DNA from 2 places in the Pseudoalteromonas sp. SG45-3 genome. Region 1 is predicted to be linked to the other one. Evidence: riboswitches for the same ligand, from Rfam matches in the RefSeq annotation. Region 1 holds a riboswitch; the other holds the start of a gene.
The links. Region 1 has a riboswitch for cobalamin ahead of H5126_RS03810 (ABC transporter ATP-binding protein). Riboswitches for the same ligand answer to the same signal wherever they lie in the genome.

Region 1 (11,737 bases):
AACAAAAAGGCTTCCAGAATCTGGAAGCCTTTTTTAATGGTTTAAACAATTTGAGTTCTTTAGAATAAATTAGATTTGCCAGTTAATTAGCTTATCTTTTTGGGCTTGCAATAACTCATTCGTTTGTGAGAAATGCTTACAACCAAAAAAGCCTCTATGCGCCGAAAGCGGCGATGGGTGCGGTCCTTTTAAAACATGATGGCGAGCGCTATCTATGCCTTTACCTTTTTTTTGTGCATGTGCCCCCCATAAAATAAATACCACACCTTCGCAGTGCTTATTAATATGGGCAATTACATTATCGGTAAATTGCTCCCATCCTAAATGCTTATGTGAATGCGCTTGCCCTTGCTCCACGGTCAATACTGTATTGAGTAAAAACACGCCCTGATCTGCCCAGCTTTGCAGGTAACCATGCTCAGGAATAATAAACCCGCTGATATCGACAGCTAACTCTTTATACATATTTTTAAGCGACGGTGGCAGCTTTTTTACATCAGGCAATACCGAAAAACACAAGCCATGCGCTTGCCCTTCCCCGTGGTATGGGTCTTGTCCTAAAATTACAACGCGGATGTCATTAAGTGCGGTGGCATCAAAAGCACTAAATACTTGAGCTTCAGGCGGGTAAACAGCAACACCTTCATTGCGGCGATTAGCCACATACTCTAACGTTTGCTGCATGTAAGGTTGCTGTAATTCACTTTCTAAAAATGTAGCCCAATTGCTCATTGTGTACTCTTAATCTGTTTACGTGATGCGTCTATTTTAACACACATATCCGCGAGTCCATCTAGCATGCGCGGAGTAAAACGATGTAATAAATCGGCATTTACGCTAATAAATTGATCATTTTTAACTGCTGGTACTTCTGGCCACTTTTGCCAATTAACAACCGGCTGTGGTGTTTTTGATTTTTCATCAGGGATAATAATAACTTGCGGCTTAGTAACAATAACATTTTCGATACTAATTTGCGGATAATCTGTAACGCTATCGGCAAATACATTACTTACATGGCATGTTTCAATCAGCTGATTTATCCATGTGTTTTTACCTACCGTCATCATGGGCTCAGCCCATAACTGATAAAATCCGGTAATATTTTTTTTATCTTGCTGGCTTTTAATAATCGCGTTTAGTTTTTGTGTAAATGCGCTTGCCGCTTGTTGGCTTTGCTCAATATTCCCTGTAAATTCACCAAAAGTAAGTAACTCGTCGGCTACACCAGCGATTGTGGTGGGATTACTCAAATACACTTTTATACCTAAACGCTCTATTTGGGCTAAATCTTCGCTTTGATTTCCGCTTTTCCACGCAATAACTAAGTCGGGTTTAAGCGCCAATACTTTTTCAAGCGAGATGCCGTAATACCCCCCTATGCGCTCAATACTTTGGGCTTCACTTGGGTAGTCGGCGTAATCAACCGTGCCCACAATATTATCGCCCGCCCCTATGGCAAATAGGTTTTCGACAATGTGCGGTGCAAGCGCGATTATTCGCAGTTTTTTAGAATCATTAGCCAGCTCTGCAAGTGCACTGCCCGATACACAAAAAAGCAGCACCCCAATAAAAAACGCTTTAAACATTAGTAATCAAACCCTTCGAGCGCTTTTATGCCTGAGTCGAATGCATGTTTTACATTACGTACTTCACTTACTGTGTCGGCAAGGTCTGTTAAAGTACGATGCGCTGCACGCCCTGTAATAATAACTGACTGCATTGGTGGGCGGTTATTAAGCGCTGTTACCACTTCATCTAAATCAACGTAGCCGTAGGTCACCATATACGTAAGCTCATCGAGTAATACTAAATCAATACTGCTATCAGCAAGCATACGTTTTGACTCTTGCCATGTTGCTTGGGCGGCTGCGGTATCGGCTTCTTTATTTTGCGTATCCCAGGTAAAACCGGTGTTCATTACAACAAACTCAACACCTGCACCTTGTAATAAATTACGCTCGCCACATTCCCACGTACCTTTAATATATTGGCAAACAGCCGCTTTTTTACCATGCCCTACGCAACGTGCTACAACGCCAAAGCCTGAGGTTGATTTACCTTTACCATTACCGGTAATTACCTGAAAAATACCTTTTACATCTTGCGCTGCCGCAACACGTGTATCCACTTGTTCTTTTACTTTTTGTTGGCGCTGCTTGTGTTTATCGTTATTTTGTTCAGTCATTATTGTGCCCTTCATAAATCGAGATAATTTGCTGTATGTTTAAATGTGTTTCGCACATGGTTGCTAATCGTTCTAACTGCTGCTCGCGATGAGTGGCAATACTAATTGGATTAATTGAGGCGCCTGGTTTTACCCATTTTAAAATTTGCGATGTAGCATCGGCTTCATCAAATAAGCCATGTAAATAAGTGCCTGCAATGGCGTTATCGTCGCTAATAAAGCCATCTGTTTTAAAGCCATAAGGGTGGCTTTCATCAAAGGTTAAAAATGGCTTATTAAGCGCTGCACCTTGGCTAATCCCTGCATGTATTTCGTAACCACTACAGGGTGTTGATTGGTTATTTAAAAGCAGTGTAGCGGTTATTTTAGTTAATACTTTTTGTGTTGTTAGCGTGGTTTCAAAGTCGCATAGAGCAAGCCCATTTACTTGCTTTAATGACGATTCAATACCATCAGGATCGTTAATGGTATTGCCCAGCATTTGCATGCCGCCACAAATACCAAGTACTTTGCCGCCATAGCGTAAGTGGCGCTTAACTTGAGTGTCCCAGCCTTCATTTTTCAAAAAGGTTAAATCGCCCAGTACATTTTTACTGCCAGGGAGAATTATCAGATCAACGTCTGGGATAGTTTGCGTGTGGCGCACATAATTTATATTAATGTTTGGGTGCAAACGCAGTGCATCAAAATCGGTGTGGTTACTAATGTGGGGTACAAGCAGCACTGCAATATTAATTGTGGCGTTGGTTACATTATTATCAATGGCGACGGCGTCTTCAGCATCAAGCGCGAGGTCGTGCAAATAAGGTAATACGCCAAGTACGGGTTTGTTTGTGTATTCTTCAAGCCAATCAAGCCCACCTTGCAGCAAACTTATATCGCCTCGAAAGCGGTTTATAACAAAGCCTTTTACGCGCGCCTGTTCTGACTCGCTTAACAACGCAAGCGTACCTACCAAATGTGCAAACACACCACCTTTATCAATATCAGCAATTATAATTACTGGGCAATCTACCTCTTCGGCGTAACCCATATTGGCAATATCGTTTTCACGCAGGTTTATTTCAGCAGGGCTACCTGCCCCTTCAACGAGGAGTAAATCAAAGCGTTTAGCTAAGCGGTTATGTGAGGTAATTACTGCATCCATCGCCACTTTTTTATAGTCGTGATATTTGCCCGCTTCCATATTACTAATGGCTCTTCCGTGAATAATCACTTGTGCGCCAGTATCGCTATTAGGTTTAAGTAATATAGGGTTAAAGTCTATTTCTGGCTCTACTTTAGCTGCTATTGCTTGCAAAGCTTGCGCACGACCAATTTCGCCGCCATCTTTTGTTACTGCGCTATTAAGTGCCATATTTTGTGGTTTAAAAGGCGCAACCTTCACCCCACGCTTAGCAAACACCCTGCAAAGGGCAGCAACTAAAGTGCTTTTACCAGCATCTGATGTAGTGCCTTGCACCATTAAGGTTTTCATGGAATTACACCCTTCGCTTTCTAAAAAACAATAAACTCAAAAAGAACACGCTACCAATAGCTGCAGTAATAACACCTACGGGCAGTTCTTGGTTTTTCAGCAATGAGCGCGAAAGTACATCAACCCACACCATAAATGTACCGCCCACTAAGCTGGTTACTAGCAATCCCGCGATGGTGCCTTGGGAGATAAAAAAGCGCACAATGTGCGGTACCATTAATCCTACAAACCCAATACCACCACACATAGCCACCAGCACAGCGGTAATTAATGAGCTCAACACCAGCATAAGTATTCTAAAGCGCTGAACCCTAACACCTAATGTAATTGCGCTTTCATCGCCAAGTAACATAGCATTGAGTTGCCTTCTAAAGCTCAGCATTACAAACGTACACAATGTGATTACCAATAAAGGTAACCAAAGCGTAGCCCACTGCGCACGCGAAAAGCTGCCCAGTGTCCAAAATAAAATAGCGGCTACCGCCTGAGGATCGCTCCAATAAAGTAACAAGCTGGTAAATGCACTAAATAAAAACGACAGCGCAACACCAGCTAATAGCATTGATTCTACCTGTGCACTTTGCTGCCTACCTGCAATAAGTATTAATAAACTCATGGCAAGTAAGCTACCTAATAACGCTGCTGCCGATAACATAAAACCTGCGCTAATACCTGCTAATGCCATAAGTAACACCACGCCAAATGAGGCACCCGACGATATACCAAATAAGTAAGGATCGGCTAAAGGGTTACGCGTTACCGTTTGTAAAATAAGCCCCGCAATTGCTAAGCCAGAGCCGGCTAAAAAGGCGAGTAATGTGCGTGGCATTCTTAGTTCAAAAATAATACGCGAATTAAAAGACGCATCATTTGAGAGTAAAAAGCTATTAAATACATCTTGAAGTGAGGTCTCTGCTGCGCCAAAACTAAGTGCTGCAAATAAGCTAAATAAAGCAGCTGCAGCACTGATAAATAGCGCAAGTGATTGGCGAGTATTAACTGCGCTCATATTATTCGTAACCATAAAAGTAAGTGATATGAGGGATGCTATTTCCCGACTCCGATATTTGCGGGTGGTTATTTACTTGAGCGCAGACACCAAAAACGTCGCCTAGCATGTTTTCGGTTAATACCTCACTTGGCGTGCCTGTATGTGTAATTTCACCATTTTTAATAATCACTAGTTCATCGCACATTGCAGAAGCTAAGTTTAAATCGTGAAACGATGCAAACACCGTTACACCCAACGATTTAGCAAGCTCCATTACCTGTATTTGGTATTTAACATCTAAATGGCTAGTTGGTTCGTCCATTATTAACAACTGAGGTTGCTGAACTATGGCACGGGCTATCAAGGCACGTTGCTTTTCACCACCCGAAAGTGACTCAAAGCTTTGATCGATATGATCTGCCAACCCTACAGTGTTGATAGCTTGGGTAATTTTTTGTTTATCAATGTTAGTTACTGAGCTAAATAGCGATTTATGAGGCGTTAGCCCAAGTGCAATAACATCAAATACGCTTAAGTTAAATTGCGACGGGGTTTCTTGTAAAACAACCGCTACTTTTTTTGCGTACTCATCGCTTTTTAGCTGCCAAATATCGGTGTTGTTAAACTCTACAACGCCATCACTGGGTTTATTAAAACGATATAAACAACGCAATAAGCTCGATTTACCTGCGCCATTAGGTCCAATTAAACCAACAAATTTACCTTCGTGTATTGTAAGGTTTATTTTTTTGAGGATCGTTTTATTGCCAATACCCCACGATACGTTTTTAACGTTTAGTAATGGTATATTTAATGGCGTTTGAGTGTGCAATAGTCAGTCCTAGACGGGATTAAACTCACTAAAATGCGATAAAAATACTAATGCACTACAAGAAAAAATGAGTAAACCCGCTCGTTAAAAGAATTTATACCAATTGCACTAAATTAGTGATTTATTATAGCGACAAAGAAATAGCTTAATAACAAAGCGGAAATTATGACATATACTTGTTCTATATGAATAATTTTTAACGAAGTTAGTAAGTTATTTAATTCGCTAGAAAGATCATGTTTTTAATAAAATTGGTATTATACCATTTGTATCTGACTTAAAGCTTTGCGCTAATTACAGTTGCGGGAACAGTCGAGGACTCGCACCTCATTCCAAATGAAGCTCTATTATGGGCGGCTAAGTAAATAATTTAAAGCAAAAAAAACCGCACTCAAAAGAGCGCGGTTAAAAAGGGAGTGTTTTAACTAATTTAGCGAATAGTTAAAACTTGTATTCCATACCTAAGCCTACGTAGTCTTGGTCAACGTTGTTGTCCATGTCGAAGCTTGAGTAAAAGCCAAATACTTTAATGTTTTTATTTAATTTGTGATCAAGACCAACTGATATTGCTGACTTATCGTCGCTGTCGTCAAAGTCCATGTCTTGGTATTGTACTTTAAATGTGTTGTTACCCATGCTGTAAGCTGCATTTAATAGATAACCATCCGCTTCTGCGCTGCCGTCAACTTTTTCTTGTGTTTGGTACATTGCACCTAACTTAAAGTTTTCAACTTTACCTTGGATTGACGCGCGTACTACATCGTAGCCATTTACTTCACTATCGGCTGCGATAGAGGCATATACTGCGCTCTTTTTAAGTGCCACGTCACCGTAAGTAACCGCCATTGAGTAACCGTTATCAGCGTCTACATCATCTTCAGCTACAAAAGTAGCAAGTACTTTAAAACCTTCGTATGAGTTTGATGAATAACTAACAGTATTCCCTAAACGGTTTTCACCTTTAAATACATTTTTAATATCGCCTTCAAGGTCGTTAAACAAGTCTAACTTACCTTGAGATTGTTTAAGCGCAGTATCGTTACGACCAATAACCACTTGGCCAAACGCACCTTTTAAACCAACGTATTGGTTACGCGCAGAAATATTGTCGTCGTTATCGCCTTTTGAATCAGCATCAGACACATCAACTTGAAACTCAAACTTATATACCGCTTCTAAACTATCATTTATTTTTTCAGAACCTTTAACACCAAGACGAGATGCATTACTTTTTATCTCAGTAAAAGATCCTTCGCCGTCATCAGATGATTGCACTGTTACATTCGCTTTACCGTAAATGTCTACATCGGCAAGTGCATTAAAAGATAAACCACTTAATAGTGCTAAGCATAAGCTCGATTTTACAAATTTCATGTTATTTCCTTGGATAATCACAAAAGACTAATTTTTTAAAACTGCTGCATTTTGTCACCGCTAAATGACAGTAATATTACAATGGAAATATTAATGTCTTTTTTTATTAATAAAAATGCATTAAATTTGAAATCAAAATAACATGAAAGCCTAATAAACGGCCGAACTTACTTACTTTTCTTTAATGACAAGCTTGGGGTCATTTGCGATAGTAAATTAACTAAGGTTTCTATTAACTCTTTTTGCTCGTTGTCTCTGTGATACGCTATAAACACGTCTCGCGAGGTATTTTCTACATCTTTAACATGAAACAGTTCACCTTTTTCTAAATGCCCTTCTACCAATACTTGAGGTATAAATGCACTGCCGCCACATTGCAGTATTAAATCAAGTGCAATACGTCCTGTGCTGGTTCTAAAATAAGGCGGTGTTTTACCGGTAAACTGACGCGCATGCCAAAGTGAGAAAGTAGTTCCCCAATCAACATATACATACTGATTATCAAAAAAGTTTTCGTTCGTTGCAGTGTCGTATCCGCTTACGGGAATGATTGGCAACTCACAGATTCGCTCTACCACTAGCTCGTCTACTTTTGGTGGATCAAACAATATTGCCAAATCAAGCGTGCGTTCTAATAACAGCCGAGTGCTTTCTTGTTGTGCTTTAACTTCTGCGACTAATGACACGCCCGGCATCGCTGATACAATATTTGTTATACCAAACTGTAAAAAAGCATCCCAAATATTGGGCGTTCCTGCTAAGCTAATTTGCTTATGCATATTATCGGCAAGCGCAACATCCACTTTGGCGCGTTGCATGCCCGTAATAATCATTTGTGCATGGGGTAATAAACGCTCGCCAGGTGCTGTAAGTTGAATGTTATTACGCTGGCGAATAAACAAATTAACACCAAGTCCTTGCTCTAATTGGCGAATTCTAAAGCTCACTGCAGACTGCGTAATATAAAGGTTTTCGGCCGCTTTACCAAAGTGACGCGTACGCACTACCTCAACAAATGTTTTTAATAAATCGATATCCAATTTTTTATCCTCACGATAAAAATAATTTGTTTAATAAATTGCCAAACTTGCATCATACTCCAGCTAATTACTAAGGTATGAGGATAAAGCTATGAGCAATAACATTTCATTACTACGCCAAGCATTTGTTAGCCAACGTCAATTTTATGATGATCAAAACTTTCCACGAGGCTTTAGCCGCAGCGGAAACTTCACCTTATTAGAAGCCAGCATACTTGAACAACACGGAGTTGTTTTAAAAGGCTTATACAGTAAAACAATTGAGCCGCAAAACGAACACCAAGAACAGTTTGTAGCAGTCGTAACTGGCTCACAAGAACCTACCAACCCAATCGAACGAGCTTGGGTAAAATACTTAAAACTAACGACCTGCAAAACTAAGTTTCATACTTTATTTGGCCGTTCAAAAATGTCGAGCCCGGCGCCGATTAGCCAAGAGTATTATTCAGAAGCGGATAATCTGTAAGTATTTAAGTTATTTGCTTTTTTGCGTTTTAACAGTTACAACTTGTATAAGCAAATATTTTTGCAAAATATATATAGGGTTGTTCCGTGACGCGAAAAATACTAATAGTTGAAGATACACCTGCCATGGCGCGAGTGCAAAAGCACATCGCGCTTAAGGCTGGTTATGAAGTTGATATAGCTGAGTCATTAGCGCAAACAAAAGAGCTTATAAGTAAAAATAGCTATTTTTGCGCTGTAGTTGACTTCATATTACCTGATGCCCCATTAGGTGAGGCAATACCTTGTACTATTAATGCAGACATTCCAACTATTGTAATGACGGGCAATATTGATAAAAAAACTCGCGACACTGTAGAAAAATACCCAATCATCGATTACATCATTAAAGAAAATAAACAAGCTTATCAGTACCTCGAAAAACAGTTACAGCGCCTGCCTCGCAACGAAAATGTAAAAGTACTCGTTGTTGACGACTCTAAATCGACCCGACGATACATTTGTAGTTTATTAGTGCGCCATAAGTATCAAATTATTGAAGCACAAGACGGACAAGAAGCGTTAAACCTGCTTGAAGCTTCACCTGATATTTCAGTTATTATTACTGATAATGAAATGCCCAATATGAATGGCGATGAACTATGTAGCGAGATTCGCCGCTTATACAGCAATGATGAAAAAGCTATTATTGGTATTTCGGGTTCTGACTCTGTAGGGCTTTCTAGTTTATTTTTAAAAAATGGCGCAAACGATTATTTGCACAAACCTTTTAATAGCGAAGAGTTTTACTGCAGGCTTAGTCAAAACGTCGATATGTTAGACCTTATAGCCACCATAAGGCGACAAGCCAACACGGATTATTTAACTAATTTACCAAATCGTCGTTACTTTTTTGAAGAAGCTGAAAAATCATTAAAGCAAATAAAACATACTAAAGGTGACGGTGCTTTAGCTATGCTTGATATTGATCACTTTAAATCAATTAACGATACATACGGACACGATGTTGGCGACGAAGTATTAAAAGGGCTCTCTATTTGCTTCAGTAAATACTTTAAAAAGCACTTAGTAGCGCGCTTAGGTGGTGAAGAGTTTGCAGTTTATTTTATAGATGCAGATAAACAAGAAGCCCTTAAACGCCTTGAAGGCTTTAGGTATTTTATAGAAATGAATAGCCAAGAGTTTAGTAAAGCTAAAATAAAATTCACCATTTCTATTGGCTTTGCAAACGGGCCTGTTTATCAAATTGATGAACTTTTAAAACAGGCCGACTTAAAGCTTTACGACGCTAAAGAATCTGGTCGTAATAAAGTAGTTAGTTAACCATTTTATTAGTTAATTATACTTCTGCGGCTGTAATAGCCGCTTTTTTACGTTTGCGTGATTGATGGTAAGAGTCCCAACTAAAAATAGCCAGTGCACTCCAAATACATGCAAATGTTACTACCCGCTCTGCATCAAACACTTCACCATAAAACACCACAGCGAGTATAAACATTAAGCTTGGCCCAATGTATTGAAAAAAGCCAAGTGTAGTATATTGCAAACGCTTAGCTGCACCGGTAAAACACAGCAGTGGTAATGTAGTTACAATACCTGCACTAATCAGTAGTACATTAGTATGCCAATCATTAGCTGGCAGGCTTGATGTTGCTGTAGGCACCATTAACCACCAATAAATAAGTGCGACAGGCAGTAATATAAGTGCTTCGAGTAAAATGCCAGGCAAGGCTTCAACCGGTAACTTTTTACGTAATAAACCATAAAGTGCAAATGATATAGCCAGTGAAAAGGCAACTACCGGAAACGAGCCAAAACTAATTAGCTGCAGCACTACACCGCTAAAGGCAAGGGCTACTGCTACGCCTTGGAACTTACGCAGGCGTTCGCCTAAAAAAAGCATACCCAGTAATACATTTAAAAGAGGATTTATGTAATAGCCCAAGCTTGCATCAAGCATGTGGTTATTATTTATAGCCCATATAAATAAACCCCAATTAAACCCAAGCAGTGCAGAGGTGATAACAAGCATAAGCAAAAGCTTAGGTTGAACGATAATGCGTTTAATTTTACCCCAATACCGTAAAACACTTACTACCAATACTAAAAACACAACCGACCAAATAACCCGATGCATTAAAATTTCAAAAGCAGAAACATGCTGAATCAACTTAAAGTATATTGGCGCAAGGCCCCACATTAAAAAAGCAAGACAAGCAAAAATAGCACCTTTACGCTGCTCAGTATCAATCGACATAATACACACTTAGTGATTTAAAAGGCCGCTAGTTTACTTGCCATACGCGTTTTATCCAACTAAATACGTGCCGGTTCCAAAAGCAATTTGAACAGACTGTTCGTTATGTAATTCCATTCTGCATACACATACTTTATTACCTGAACGAATAAGTGTTGCGCTGGCAGTAAAGCTCTCTCCTTTACCAGGGCGCAAATAATCAGTACGTAAGTCGATAGTCCCAAGCGTGGCTAATTTTGTTTGCACGCTTGTAATATCTAAATCGGTGAGTTTATCAATTACACTTGCTGCAGCGAGCATACCGCCTACATTATCAAGTACGGCTGAAATAACACCACCATGGAGTATTTTTTGCGCAGGATTACCAATGAGTACATCCTGCCAAGGGAACGTAATTTTGGCCTGTTCAGGGCTTAACGACTCAACCGATATTTTTAAAAACTGGTTAAACGGCATGCCATTTACAAATAACGCGCCCACTTGTTCAATTAACATTTCTTTATTCATTATTATTCTCTATGTCAAAACAGGTAAGATGAGTAAAACATACATAGTGTAAAACTACGAGACTCCACTTAAATAATTTATCAAGTAACTCAGCTAAAGACATCTCACTAAAAAACCACTAAAATACCCGCCAATGAATACATCAACTCCACCTTCTAGCACCCTTGTGCGTAAACCCGAAACTGTCCTCAAACAAGTGTTTGGCTACAGTGAATTTCGCGACGGTCAAAAAGCAGTTATTGATGCCGCTATTAACGGTCAAGACTCGCTTGTATTGCTTCCTACTGGCGGCGGAAAATCGGTGTGCTACCAAATCCCTGCTTTAGTACTCGAAGGCGTAACCATTGTTATATCTCCGCTTATATCGCTAATGCAAGATCAGGTAACGCAACTGCAAGCTCTTGGGGTAAAAGCCGCTTACGTTAATAACAGCTTAGCACGAGAAGAACAGCAATTGGTGTATCAACAGCTTCATCAGGGGCAAATTAAGCTCTTATATGTGGCGCCTGAAAAAGTATTACAACACGAATTTATAGAGCGTTTATCGCATTTAAATGTGAGTTTATTTGCTATTGACGAAGCGCACTGTGTGTCGCATTGGGGTCA
Region 2 (11,737 bases), on a different contig from region 1:
ACTTGATAGTTTACCCGATCAGGTACGCCCACCAGAAGTGTCTAAGTCAAATAGTGATGAAAGCCCAATCGCATGGTTTGTATTAAACAGCGAAACAATGGACTCGTTACAGCTCTCTGATTACGCACAGCGCTTTATCGTTGACCGTTTAGCCGTTGTAGATGGTGTATCTAACGTGCGTATTGGTGGTGAGCGCCAATACGCCATGAAAATTTGGCTAAACCGCCAAGCAATGGCTGCTCGTGGCATTACCTCGAGCGATATTGAAAATACACTGCGTACAGAAAACGTTGAATTACCTGCCGGCGAAATAGAATCAATAGATCGCGACTTTACCGTGCGTACCGCACGTAGTTATAAAGATCAGCGCGATTTTAAAAACCTTGTTATTAAACGTGGTGAAGAAGGTTATTTAGTGCGTTTAGGTGAAGTTGCCGACGTAAAATTAGAAGCTGCCGATGACGAAAGCTTATTTCGTGGTAACGGGCGCAACATGATTGGCCTAGGAATTGTAAAACAAGCTAAAGCAAACACGCTTACCGTAGTAGATAACGCACGCAGTGAACTTGAAAAAATCAAACGTAACCTACCTGAAGGCACCACAATTCAAGACAGCTACGATTCGTCTGTATTTATTAAAGAATCAATTAGTGAAGTTTACAGCACACTTGCCATCTCTATGGGTTTAGTCGTACTCGTTATATTTTTGTTTTTAGGCAATATACGAGCAACGCTTATTCCTGCGGTTACCGTACCGGTCGCACTTGTTGGTAGCTTTATGTTTTTATTAGCAATGGGCTACTCAATCAACTTACTAACTTTACTTGCCTTAGTACTGGCTATTGGTTTAGTAGTAGATGATGCCATTGTAATGCTTGAAAACATTCACCGTCGTATTGAACTGGGTGAGCCGCCATTACTAGCTGCATATAGAGGTGCGCGTGAAGTTGGTTTTGCCATTGTCGCAACCACGCTTGTACTAATATCGGTGTTTGTGCCATTGGTGTTTATGGATGGCCGTATAGGGGCATTATTTACTGAGTTTGCAATGGCGGTAAGTGCTGCCGTATTTTTCTCAAGTGTTACAGCGCTGACTCTCGCACCAGCCTTGTGTTCTAAAGTACTTAAAGTATCAGACAAACCAAATAAATTTAGCCAATGGATGGACCGCCAGTTTACTAAAATTGAAGTAAGTTACCGTAATTCACTCTCCACCAACATAACCCGTAAATGGGGTTTAATGGTGAGCCTATTATTAGCGGGCTTTGTTAGTTACTCGTTGTTTTTACAAGTCCCCTCTGAGCTAACGCCAAAAGAAGACCGTGGCACGTTCTTTATTATGATGAGCGGCCCTGAGGGCGCAAGTTATGAAAATAATGCCGCTAATATGGCTAAAATTGAAGAACGCTTAATGCCTTACTCGCAAGCAGGTGAGCTAAGTCGCGTACTTGTTCGAGTACCTGGCTGGGGTGGCAGCGGCGGTGTTGCTATTGTTGGTATGGCCGATTGGGATAAACGCAAACGCTCAACATGGGAAGTAATGGACGAAATAAGCGGTAAAATGCAAGAAGTTACCGATGTTCGTGCATTTGCCATTATGCGCCGTGGTATTGGCGGTGGTGGTTCATCTCGCCCTATTGAGTTTGTATTGCAAGGTAATGATTATGCACAACTTGCCGATTGGCGTGACCGTATAATTAAGCGTGCTGAACAAAACCCAGGTTTAGTAAGAATCGATCATGATTATAAAGAAACCTTCCCGCAGTTTTTAGTCAGCATAGATAAAAACAAGGCCGCTGATTTAGGCGTTTCTGTATCTGATGTAGGCCGTACACTTGAAACAATGCTTGGCCAGCGCCGTGTTACAACCTTTATTGACCGTGGTGAAGAATACGATGTAATTTTAAAAGGGACTAAAGAAGACTTTACTAACCCTACTGACATTTCAAATATATATCTTAAATCACGAAGCGGTGAACTAGTCCCACTTGATAGCCTTATCAGCTTAAAAGAAGAAGCAACCGCATCGCGCTTAAACCGATACAACCGTATGCGCGCAATTACATTAAGCGCCAACTTAGCCGACGGTTATACGCTTGAGCAAGCGCTTAACTTTTTAAACGAAGTAGCCGCGCAAGAAAACGATATAGATGGCGCCGTAGATTACAAAGGCGAGTCGCAGCTTTATTACGAAGGCGCATCAGCGATGACCTACGTATTTATACTTGCACTCACTGTTACCTTTTTAGTACTGGCAGCACAGTTTGAAAGCTTTATGCATCCGTTCGTCATCATGCTTACCGTACCACTTGGTTTAATGGGCGCTATGTTCGGACTTTGGGCTACAGGACTTACCTTAAATATTTACAGCCAAATAGGTATTGTCATGCTCATAGGGCTAAGTGCTAAAAACGGTATTTTGATTGTAGAATTTACTAACCAACTACGCGATAAAGGCGTTGAATTTAGTGAAGCTATTTTGCAAGCAGCAACTCAGCGTTTGCGCCCTATTATTATGACCTCGCTGACTACGGTTATGAGTTCGGTACCTTTAGTACTTGCTTCAGGTCCGGGCGCTGAAAGCCGTATGGTGATAGGTGTAGTCGTGTTTACTGGGGTTATTGTATCGACCCTACTAACTCTTTTTGTTGTACCTGCTGCATATTATGCACTTGCACGTAACACTCAATCACCTGAATTTTTACAGCAAAAATTAGACAAACAAGCCGCTGAAAAACCTTTCGAAGAGATCTAGCCTCTTAATTGCGCCGTAACCTTGTTGTTGCGGCGCATACAATTTATGCTCGCCTTTAAACCCCATATACATTTTAGGAATACTTATGAGCTCAACAACGCAAGTAGCAACATTTGGTGGCGGCTGTTTTTGGTGTATAGATGCTGCATTTAGACGTGTAAATGGCGTACTAACCGTAAGCTCTGGCTACACCGGCGGTGAAACAAATAACCCAACATATGATTCTGTATGCTCAGGCACAACTGGTCACGCTGAGGTTGTTAAAATTGAATTTGACGCGATTGTAGTTAGCTTTGAAACACTCTTAGCAATGTTTTTCACACTGCATGATGCAACACAATTGAATCGCCAAGGTAACGATATAGGCACACAATATAGAAGTGTGGTTTACTATCACGATGAAGCTCAACTTAAGCAAACCAACGAAATGATAGCTCAACTGCAAAGCCATGTCGCTGAGCCAATTGTGACAGAAGTCAGCCCTGCCACTACGTATTATCCAGCAGAGCATTATCATCAAGATTACTATAACGAAAACCCACAGCAGGGTTACTGTAGTATTTTAATAGCACCTAAGTTACACAAGTTTGAAACCGTATTTAAAGAGTTCTTAGCTGACTAGCTAATTTTAGTAGTTAAACTTAGCTACACATTAAAAAGCCCGACATATGTCGGGCTTTCTAATATTAATAAATACAGTTAAAACTGGTAGCTTGCGCCTGCAAAAAAGCGACGCTCTGGCGTGTTGTAGTAATACACTTCACCCGTTGTAAAATCAGCGTTTGAATCAACAGCGTTATATTCTTTATCAAATAAGTTTTCTACACGAAGCGAAACTTCAATATGTTCATTTACTTGATAATTACCCGCTAGGTTCCAGAGTGTATAAGAGCCTAAGCGCGTCACAGCACCTTGTCGGTCGCTACGGTATTGCATGTCTAAGCTTGCATCAAAAGCACCAAACTGTTTTGCAAGTTCCCAGTTAAAAGTACGTTTAGCAACATTACGCAACTCTGCGCCCGTTTCTTCGTCTTCAGCGCTTAAGTAAGCAAAGTTAAGGTTGCTATCAAAACCAAAAAACTGCTGGGATAAGCTAAATTCAACCCCTTCGTAGCGTGCTTCATCGATATTAGCCAATGCAAAGTTTGCATCGTAATCAATCTTATCTTCTATATCGTTTCTAAATACTGCAATATCAACTTGCGCGATATCAAAATCTACACTCAAACCTAACTCACGGTTTACTGATTTTTCAGGTTGTAAATCAGGGTTACCATAAACTGGATAATATAAATCGTTAAATGTAGGAGCTTTAAAGCCAGTACTTTGGCTTATACGAAATGTTGCATCTTCAGATAAATGATAACCCGCAGCGGCGGTATACGTTGTTTCATCGCCAAATTGCTCGTCGTCATCTTGGCGAACAGTTAAATTAGCCAATACTTTGTCTGCATCGTAGTAAGCACCTACAAACACGGCAAGTACATCTCGGCTGTCTTCAACAAATAGTTGCGAACTATGCGACACATCATCGTTGTACCAATTAATACCACCACTAATGTTAAGTTCATTAGATAACAGGTACTGGCCGTTATAATCAATTTGTGTACGTTTAGTTATAAAGGTACTTGTTGTTGGCCCAACTGAAAAATCAACATAAGTGTTATCTGAATCATCTGTTGAAAGCGCTAAATCAACACTATGTGTTTGGTTAGTGTAGTTTTTACTCCAACCTGCAGAAAGTTGATAGTTTTTAAAATCATCTCGTTCAATCGTACTGTCTGCTGGGCTAAAGCGACTGTCGTAATCTGCATAGCCTTCACTGTATTGGCCTAATAACTTAAAGTCGCCGTAATGTGCATCGGTGTAGTTTACTTTAAAACCAAGGTTTTTATTTTCATAACCATCTTCATCAGGTGCTACGCCTTGCAGTACATCAAAGTTATCTGTTTTTTCAAAGCCTGCGTTAAATGCTGTTGTTATATCATCTGATTTTACAGAGCCTGCAACTTGATAATTTTGATAAGAGTCAGAACCAAATGTAGCGCTTAGGGATAAGTTATCTGACTCACGCGTAATAATATTAATAACACCAGCGAGTGCATCAGAGCCATAAACAGCCGCGCGAGAGCCTTTAATAATTTCTATGCGTTCAATGCTATTTAGAGGAACATTATTTAATGCTTTTTGACCTAGTGTTGCTGAGCCTGTACGTACACCGTCAATTAAAATCAACGTATCGCCAGAGCCCGTACCACGAAGTGACACGCCTGTATTTTGACCAAAACCACCGTTTGGATTAACTTGAAAACCCACTCGCGTGCTTAAAAGTGTAGGTAAATCGCGTACGTTACTAGCTTCTATTTCAGCACGTTCAATAACATTTACACTCGCTAAAACGTCGTTAATTGATTGCTCAAACTTATTAGCTGTAACGGTTATTTTTTCAATTGATTGCTCTGCACCAGACACAGAAAATGAAAGCGCAGCAGAAATTGCAACGCCTAGAGTTGTTTTGTTTAACATGAGATCCCCTACCTTTGCCCACCGCAAAGATTTAAGTAAGTAAGATTGCATCAAGGCCGGTCTCCGGACTCAGTAAGCACATAAAAACATGCAATACTCTACCGTTGCGGGGGCAGTGTTGGGCTTGTAGTCATCATGAAAACGCACCAACTTCCCGATTATCCTGCTAAAAAAATCATTACATGAAGTGGCTAGCAAGCACCTTGAAAATATGCCGTCATTGTGAGCATTTTGTTTACAAATGTCAATGGACGTCTATATAGCTAAAAGCTATTTCAGTTCAGTGCTGTATTATTATAGCTTGAAGGAATACCGTACTTATCAAGTAGCTTCTGAAGTTGCATTTGTGTAGTAGGTAAATTTAATATTTCATCCATTTTGCGACTAGATATTTTATTTGATTGTGAGTTAATCAAAAAATGTGTTTCATACACTGCATCTGGTACGTCACTCTTAAATAGTAAATCCATATTTAAGATATTCTGCTTTTTAAAATACTGATAAGCAATACTGTTTAAAACCCCGACTTCAGCGCGCCTTAATAGCAGCATTTTAACTACATTGAATTCATCGATTGTAAGGCTTACCTGGTGCTCTTCTCTCAAGTATTCGGCATTTGTATTAAATCCTGCAAATTGATACGAGTACCCTAAAACCCCAACTTTGGTTAATTTGTCCAGATTGTCAAAATAAGTTTGTTCTGATGCATTCTCTTTGAGTGTATAAAGCTCGTTTTTGGTGATGGTATAAAATTCAGTTTTTTCAATGTTTTTCTGCGTTGTTTTTGGCAGCCATTGCATTGCCATTAAAAATAAAACGTCGAAGTTATTTTTTTCAACAGACAAAGTAAGCCTTTTTACAGGTAAAGAAATAAGTATAAAGTTAAATTCCTCCTGTGCGTCGTTTAAAATATTAATAAACTCAGGAGCAAAGCCCTGCTTTTTTTGCGCGTTAATAATAATCGGAAAGTAGCCATCTTCGACCAATACGTCAATATCAACTGGCTTTGATAAGCTTGGCTTGGTAAATATAAGCAAAACAAATAACAGAAATAATTGATGGGGTCTCATTTTAATACCTTCTAGAGTGAAATTTTTATTATATTCAATTAAATATAATAGCTTAAATATCAAAAGGTGGATTAATACATGCAGAACTACGAGAGGATAAGGTGGGAAAGTTGTAAAAAATTAAGTAGCTTTAATCTGTCTGCAAATATAGACAAATTAAAGCACTTTTATTAAAAACAGTTTATAAATTAGTCGCGAAAGTTTTTAAACTGAAAAGGCTGACCTAAATCGGCACTGCGTACTACCTGCATTGCTTCTTGAAGATCGTCACGCTTTTTACCTGTCACACGCACTTCTTCGCCTTGAATAGCGGCTTGTACTTTAACTTTTGAATCTTTAATGGCTTTAACCACTTTTTTGGCCATGTCTTTTTCGATACCTTGCTTTAACCCAACGTTACGAAATACATTTTTTCCTGCACGGCTAATATCTTGAAGTTCTAAACTAGCTACATCCATACCGCGCTTTGAAATTTTTCCCGCTAAAATATCGAACAACTGCATAACTTGAGAGTCAGCTTCTGCTTTAAGCTTAATTGTTTTATCGTTTAGCTCAATAGAAGCATCAACGCCTCTAAAATCAAAGCGAGTCTCTAGTTCACGGTTTGCGTTATCAACCGCATTTTTAGCTTCGTTCATTTCTACTTCAGATACAATATCAAATGAAGGCATTAGTATACTCCTAACTATTTAATCTTAATTTTATGTGGCAATTATAACGCTAAAATTATAAATCTTTACATTTTTCTGCATCTTGTTCAGGTGCGATACTAAATTAGTTTGATATACTTGCGCCTCTTTTTTAAGCGATTTTAGGATTTGTCGTGACAAGGCGTGTTTATCAAGCAGTTTTTTTAATCAGCATAGTGGCTTTCACCTTTTTATTTGCTAAAGAAATAAAAGGTGGCGTTGTAAATTTATTCCCTCATGTTGATAAAGTCGCCCATTTTGGGATTTTTTTTATATTAGCCATAATAATGGATAAGGCTTTTAAGCTTCCTTTATATGCTCAAATACTCTTGTTAGCAGGCTATGGCGCCTCGATAGAAATAATGCAAGACGCACTTCCTTATAGGCAAGCATCACTTGGTGATTTTTTTGCTGATTTTGCAGGTGCTGCAAGCTACTTTTTACTTAGAGTAATTTTTACACCTCGAAAAAAGAACCCACATGGCTAATATTTTAATCGTTGGCGATGGCGCTATTGGCTTATTGCTGAGCCACTTTTTGAGCGCATCGCATAATGTCAGTGTTTTAACTCGTAAAAACCCAACAAACACCCGCTTTTACAGCAGAGCTAAGGGTGCATCAAAAAAAATTGACGCTAAATTTATTTCATTAAATCAGCTAGATAAAGCAACTGAATTTGATGTAATTTTATTTACCGTTAAAGCTTTTCAAGTGCTTGATGCGTTTTCTCAAATAAAGCCATTTTTACCGACACATTGCTCTGTTGTACTTTCGCATAATGGAATGGGCAACGTTGATGAGATAAATAACCAGCTAAACACTCATCAAGCACTCTACTTTTTAACGACAAGCATAGCGGGCTTTAAATCAAACCAATATATTGTGCAACACACAGGTGAAGGACAAAGCGTTATTGGTGGCTGTAATGAGCTTGCACTTCAAAATAGTGCGCCAATAGCTGATATTTTTAAAGTAATACCCAACCTAAAGTTTACTAATAACATTCAGCAGCTTCGTTTTGAAAAGCTACTCGTCAATATTGCCATTAACCCATTAAGCGCTTTAAGTAATGTAAAAAATGGTGAATTACGTGCACCTAAGTACAATACAATAATTTTTAATGCACTCACTGAAGCGTGTAATATTGCAAAGGCTCAAGGGCTTAATATTCCATTAATTAAAGCTCTCAATACCGCTTATAAAATAATGGAATTAACCGCAAATAATTACTCATCAATGCAGCAAGATATAGCTCACAATAGAGAAACCGAAATATCAGCTATATGTGGCTATATTAGCCAACAAGGTAAACTTCACAGTATTCCAACGCCTTTCAACGATGAGTTGCTAGTCAAAATTCAGGCAAAAAAAAGCGTGGTATAAACCACGCTTATATAAGTTTTTAACTTTACGGGCGATAAACTTTTACAGTTTCGAAGCCCTGTTCGTGCAGCATAAGTGCCTGTAGTTGGCTCATTACGCCTCTGTCACAATATAAATAGTAGTCAGTGTCTTTTGGTAAATCACCAAACTTAGTAGCCAAACGGAAGAACGGTAAATGCACCACCTCAACACCATCGATTGCAAGCGGTGCAGCTTCTTCTTCTTCAGGTGAGCGAATATCAATAACTACAGAGCCTGCAGGTAAATCAGCAACCGACTCAGCCTCTTTTAGCTCTTGCTTTGCCTCTACGTCAATATCGCGTACATCCATTATGCGCGCGTTATTTACTACGGTATCTAGCACATCAAAATCGAACTTTTCTTCTTCAGCTTCTATTACTTCAATTTTGGCTTTAACTGTCGGCTTTTTAGAAATAACACCACAATATTCAGGCATCGTTTCAGCCATTTCAGCAGTACCAATTTGGCGAGCAAGATTAATAATTTCTTGTTTATCATTTTGAATTAGCGGGCGTAAAATAAGCGTTTCAGTAACACGGTCAATCACACTTAAGTTCGCTAATGTTTGACTAGATACTTGGCCAATACTTTCACCAGTGACAAGCGCCTGAATGTTCAACTTTTCAGCCACTACACTTCCTGCTCGCATCATCATACGTTTAAGCACAACACCCATTTGGCTGTTTTCAACATTTTCTAGAATTTCAGCAACAACAGGTTCAAAATCAACTGTTATAAATTTCACTTTATGTGTTGAGCTGTATTTTTTCCATAAAAAATAGCTCGCTTGCTTAACACCAATCTCGTGCGCTGCGCCACCTAAATTAAAGAATAAAAAGTGCGTACGTGCGCCTTTACGAATCATTTGGTAACTTGCTACGCCAGAGTCAAAACCACCCGACATAAGCGAAAGCACGTCTTCTTGCGTTGGTAGTGGAAAGCCCGCCATACCAAAATGCGTTTGCGAAACAATGTAAGCTTTATCGTCTTTTACTTCTAAGCGTATTGTTACTTCTGGACGGCTAAGCTTTACGCTTGCGCCTTCAATATGTTGATTTAGCCCACCACCAACATAACGCTCTAAATCAGTCGAGGTAAAGTCGTGCTGGCCTATACGCTTAGCACGCACACAAAAGGTTTTACCCACAATTGTGTGACCCACTAACGCTATTGTTTTTTGATAGATGTCATCAAGAGTTTCAAATTGCGTTTCAGTTACTTCAATAAACTGAATGATACCAGGTATGCGTTTAAGGCTGTCGATAAAATCAAGGCGAACTTGTGCATCTTCAAGCTTTGTAACAACTGAAATATTATCCCAGTTATTTCTTACTTGTACTTTTTCGTCAAGACGTCGCAATACAATTTTAATGTTATTTTCTAACACTTTAGTAAAGCGTTTACGGACCGAACGGCTTTTGATGGCTATTTCAGGATGTAGTTTGACGATAAATTTAAGCATAGTTCACTCTTAGACTGCGGGAATTCGCGCTCCCAGGCATTTGGCGCGCGATTATAGCAAAAAATTCAGCGTCTAGGAAACAACCAAAGGGCAACGGCTAAACAACAGTTGGGGCTTGTTGCGCTAACTCAGTGTATTTTTCGCGTAATAGGTTCATTTTATCGATACTTTTATCGGTACTGTACGCTCTAAATAATGTAAGTACTTTTAAAATACCGTGATATATATCTTGCTCAGCAAGGGTACCGCTTGGCCTACGAGCCTTAATATAAGGCGTCCAAAAACTAACAGTTAACTTTAGTGTATGGGCTAAATCAATGACATCTTGCTCATCAATAGCAATCATTTCACTATCGCGAAGACCTAGAATAATTTTACGAACTTGCTCTAATAACTCTAACTGAAAATCAATGTAAGCTTGTTTTAGCTCAGTGTCTCTGGCGAGTATATCGCCAAGATTGTCGTAAAAAAAATGGTAACGCCACATTAATTCAAATAACGAATCTAAATAAGCCGTTAAATGATTAAATGCATCATCATCTTTATTAATAGGTTTAAAGTGAGTATTTAAATGATCGCGATACAGCGCAAAAATATGACGGATAATGTCTTCTTTATTTTTAAAATGATAATAAAGATTACCCGGGCTCATCCCTAAGTTTGATGCAATATGATTTGTCGTTATTGCACGCTCACCATTTTCGTTAAACAACAAAATACTGGTGTGTATTATTTTATCCTTGGTATTCATATGCTAATACTCAAATTATCTATAGGCTACATTACACTCAAAAGAGGTAAACAGTATAAACAAATATGAATCATTAAAACACTCAAACCTTGGACTGATCTGTTCAAAGAAAGTAAGTGTTTATATGCTTTATTAGCTAGGCTGCTTTGTGGCATAAACACTGTTAAACTAGCGCTAAAATCATAAATAGTGAACATTATGAAAGTTATTGCAATTTACCCGGGCACCTTTGATCCACTAACTAATGGTCATACAGATCTTATTCAACGTGCAGCTAAAATGTTTGATACCGTATTAGTTGCGGTTGCGAACAACCCAAGTAAAAAACCCTGTTTTAACCTTGAAGAACGTGTTGAACTTGCAAACTCTATTTTAAGTCACTTAGATAATGTTAAGGTCATTGGTTTTTCTGGCTTATTGGCTGACCTTGCGCGCGATCACAATGCTAATGTGCTTATTCGTGGCATTAGGGCTGTATCTGATTTTGACTATGAATTTCAATTAGCTAACATGAACCGCCGCCTGAATCCTGATTTAGAAAGTGTATTTTTAACACCCGCAGAGCGAAATTCATTTATTTCATCAACGCTTGTTAAAGAAGTAGCACGTCACAATGGTGATGTAAGCGAGTTTGTAGACCCTGTAATTGTCAAAGCGCTAAAAACTAAACTGGGCTGTGGTGCCCAATAACACTTCCCGAATTAGCGCATAACTTGTATGCGCTAATTTGGCTTTTGTATAGATGATGATTTTAATTTTTTAATTAACCAAACAAGTTTTAGCAAATCTTTATTGATAATTAGTATTAGCGCCATAGTGATATCAATAATAGGCATAAGTAAACCATACAGCATCCACAGCCACCAAAAGTCCCGATTGCCATAAAGAGTATTATCAATATACATGCTCATAAACAGTGAGGCATTGATACCAAGCCCTACAATAAGATAATAAAATCCGTACGGTATTTTGCGTCCTAAAAAAATACGCCACATAAAAATAACTGCAATTGTTAGTACATCAAATATAAACATCTTTAAATGCGGAGCTGCAGTAGTTATGTCCATAAATAAACTAAGT

Region 2: another riboswitch for cobalamin. It lies ahead of H5126_RS17205 (TonB-dependent receptor domain-containing protein); the one in region 1 lies ahead of H5126_RS03810 (ABC transporter ATP-binding protein).

What each region holds. Positions count from the first base shown of each region.
Region 1 covers NZ_JACJEN010000002.1:310,500-322,236, reverse strand. Annotated here, with positions in the region: gene ung (uracil-DNA glycosylase) at 70-732, opposite strand; gene H5126_RS03830 (cobalamin-binding protein) at 729-1,589, opposite strand; gene cobO (cob(I)yrinic acid a,c-diamide adenosyltransferase) at 1,589-2,188, opposite strand; gene H5126_RS03820 (cobyric acid synthase) at 2,181-3,665, opposite strand; gene H5126_RS03815 (iron ABC transporter permease) at 3,670-4,674, opposite strand; gene H5126_RS03810 (ABC transporter ATP-binding protein) at 4,676-5,488, opposite strand; cobalamin riboswitch at 5,734-5,868, opposite strand; gene H5126_RS03805 (porin) at 5,930-6,862, opposite strand; gene H5126_RS03800 (LysR family transcriptional regulator) at 7,030-7,902, opposite strand; gene H5126_RS03795 (DUF413 domain-containing protein) at 7,994-8,368, shown strand; gene H5126_RS03790 (response regulator) at 8,455-9,690, shown strand; gene rarD (EamA family transporter RarD) at 9,707-10,624, opposite strand; gene H5126_RS03780 (thioesterase family protein) at 10,676-11,131, opposite strand; gene recQ (DNA helicase RecQ) at 11,265-11,737, shown strand, end outside.
Region 2 covers NZ_JACJEN010000018.1:77,602-89,338, forward strand. Annotated here, with positions in the region: gene H5126_RS17195 (efflux RND transporter permease subunit) at 1-2,755, shown strand, start outside; gene msrA (peptide-methionine (S)-S-oxide reductase MsrA) at 2,841-3,377, shown strand; gene H5126_RS17205 (TonB-dependent receptor domain-containing protein) at 3,455-5,281, opposite strand; cobalamin riboswitch at 5,318-5,502, opposite strand; gene H5126_RS17210 (hypothetical protein) at 5,557-6,351, opposite strand; gene H5126_RS17215 (YajQ family cyclic di-GMP-binding protein) at 6,540-7,022, opposite strand; gene H5126_RS17220 (VanZ family protein) at 7,175-7,528, shown strand; gene H5126_RS17225 (ketopantoate reductase family protein) at 7,521-8,423, shown strand; gene thiI (tRNA uracil 4-sulfurtransferase ThiI) at 8,449-9,906, opposite strand; gene H5126_RS17235 (TetR/AcrR family transcriptional regulator) at 10,004-10,657, opposite strand; gene coaD (pantetheine-phosphate adenylyltransferase) at 10,856-11,347, shown strand; gene H5126_RS17245 (hypothetical protein) at 11,380-11,737, opposite strand, start outside.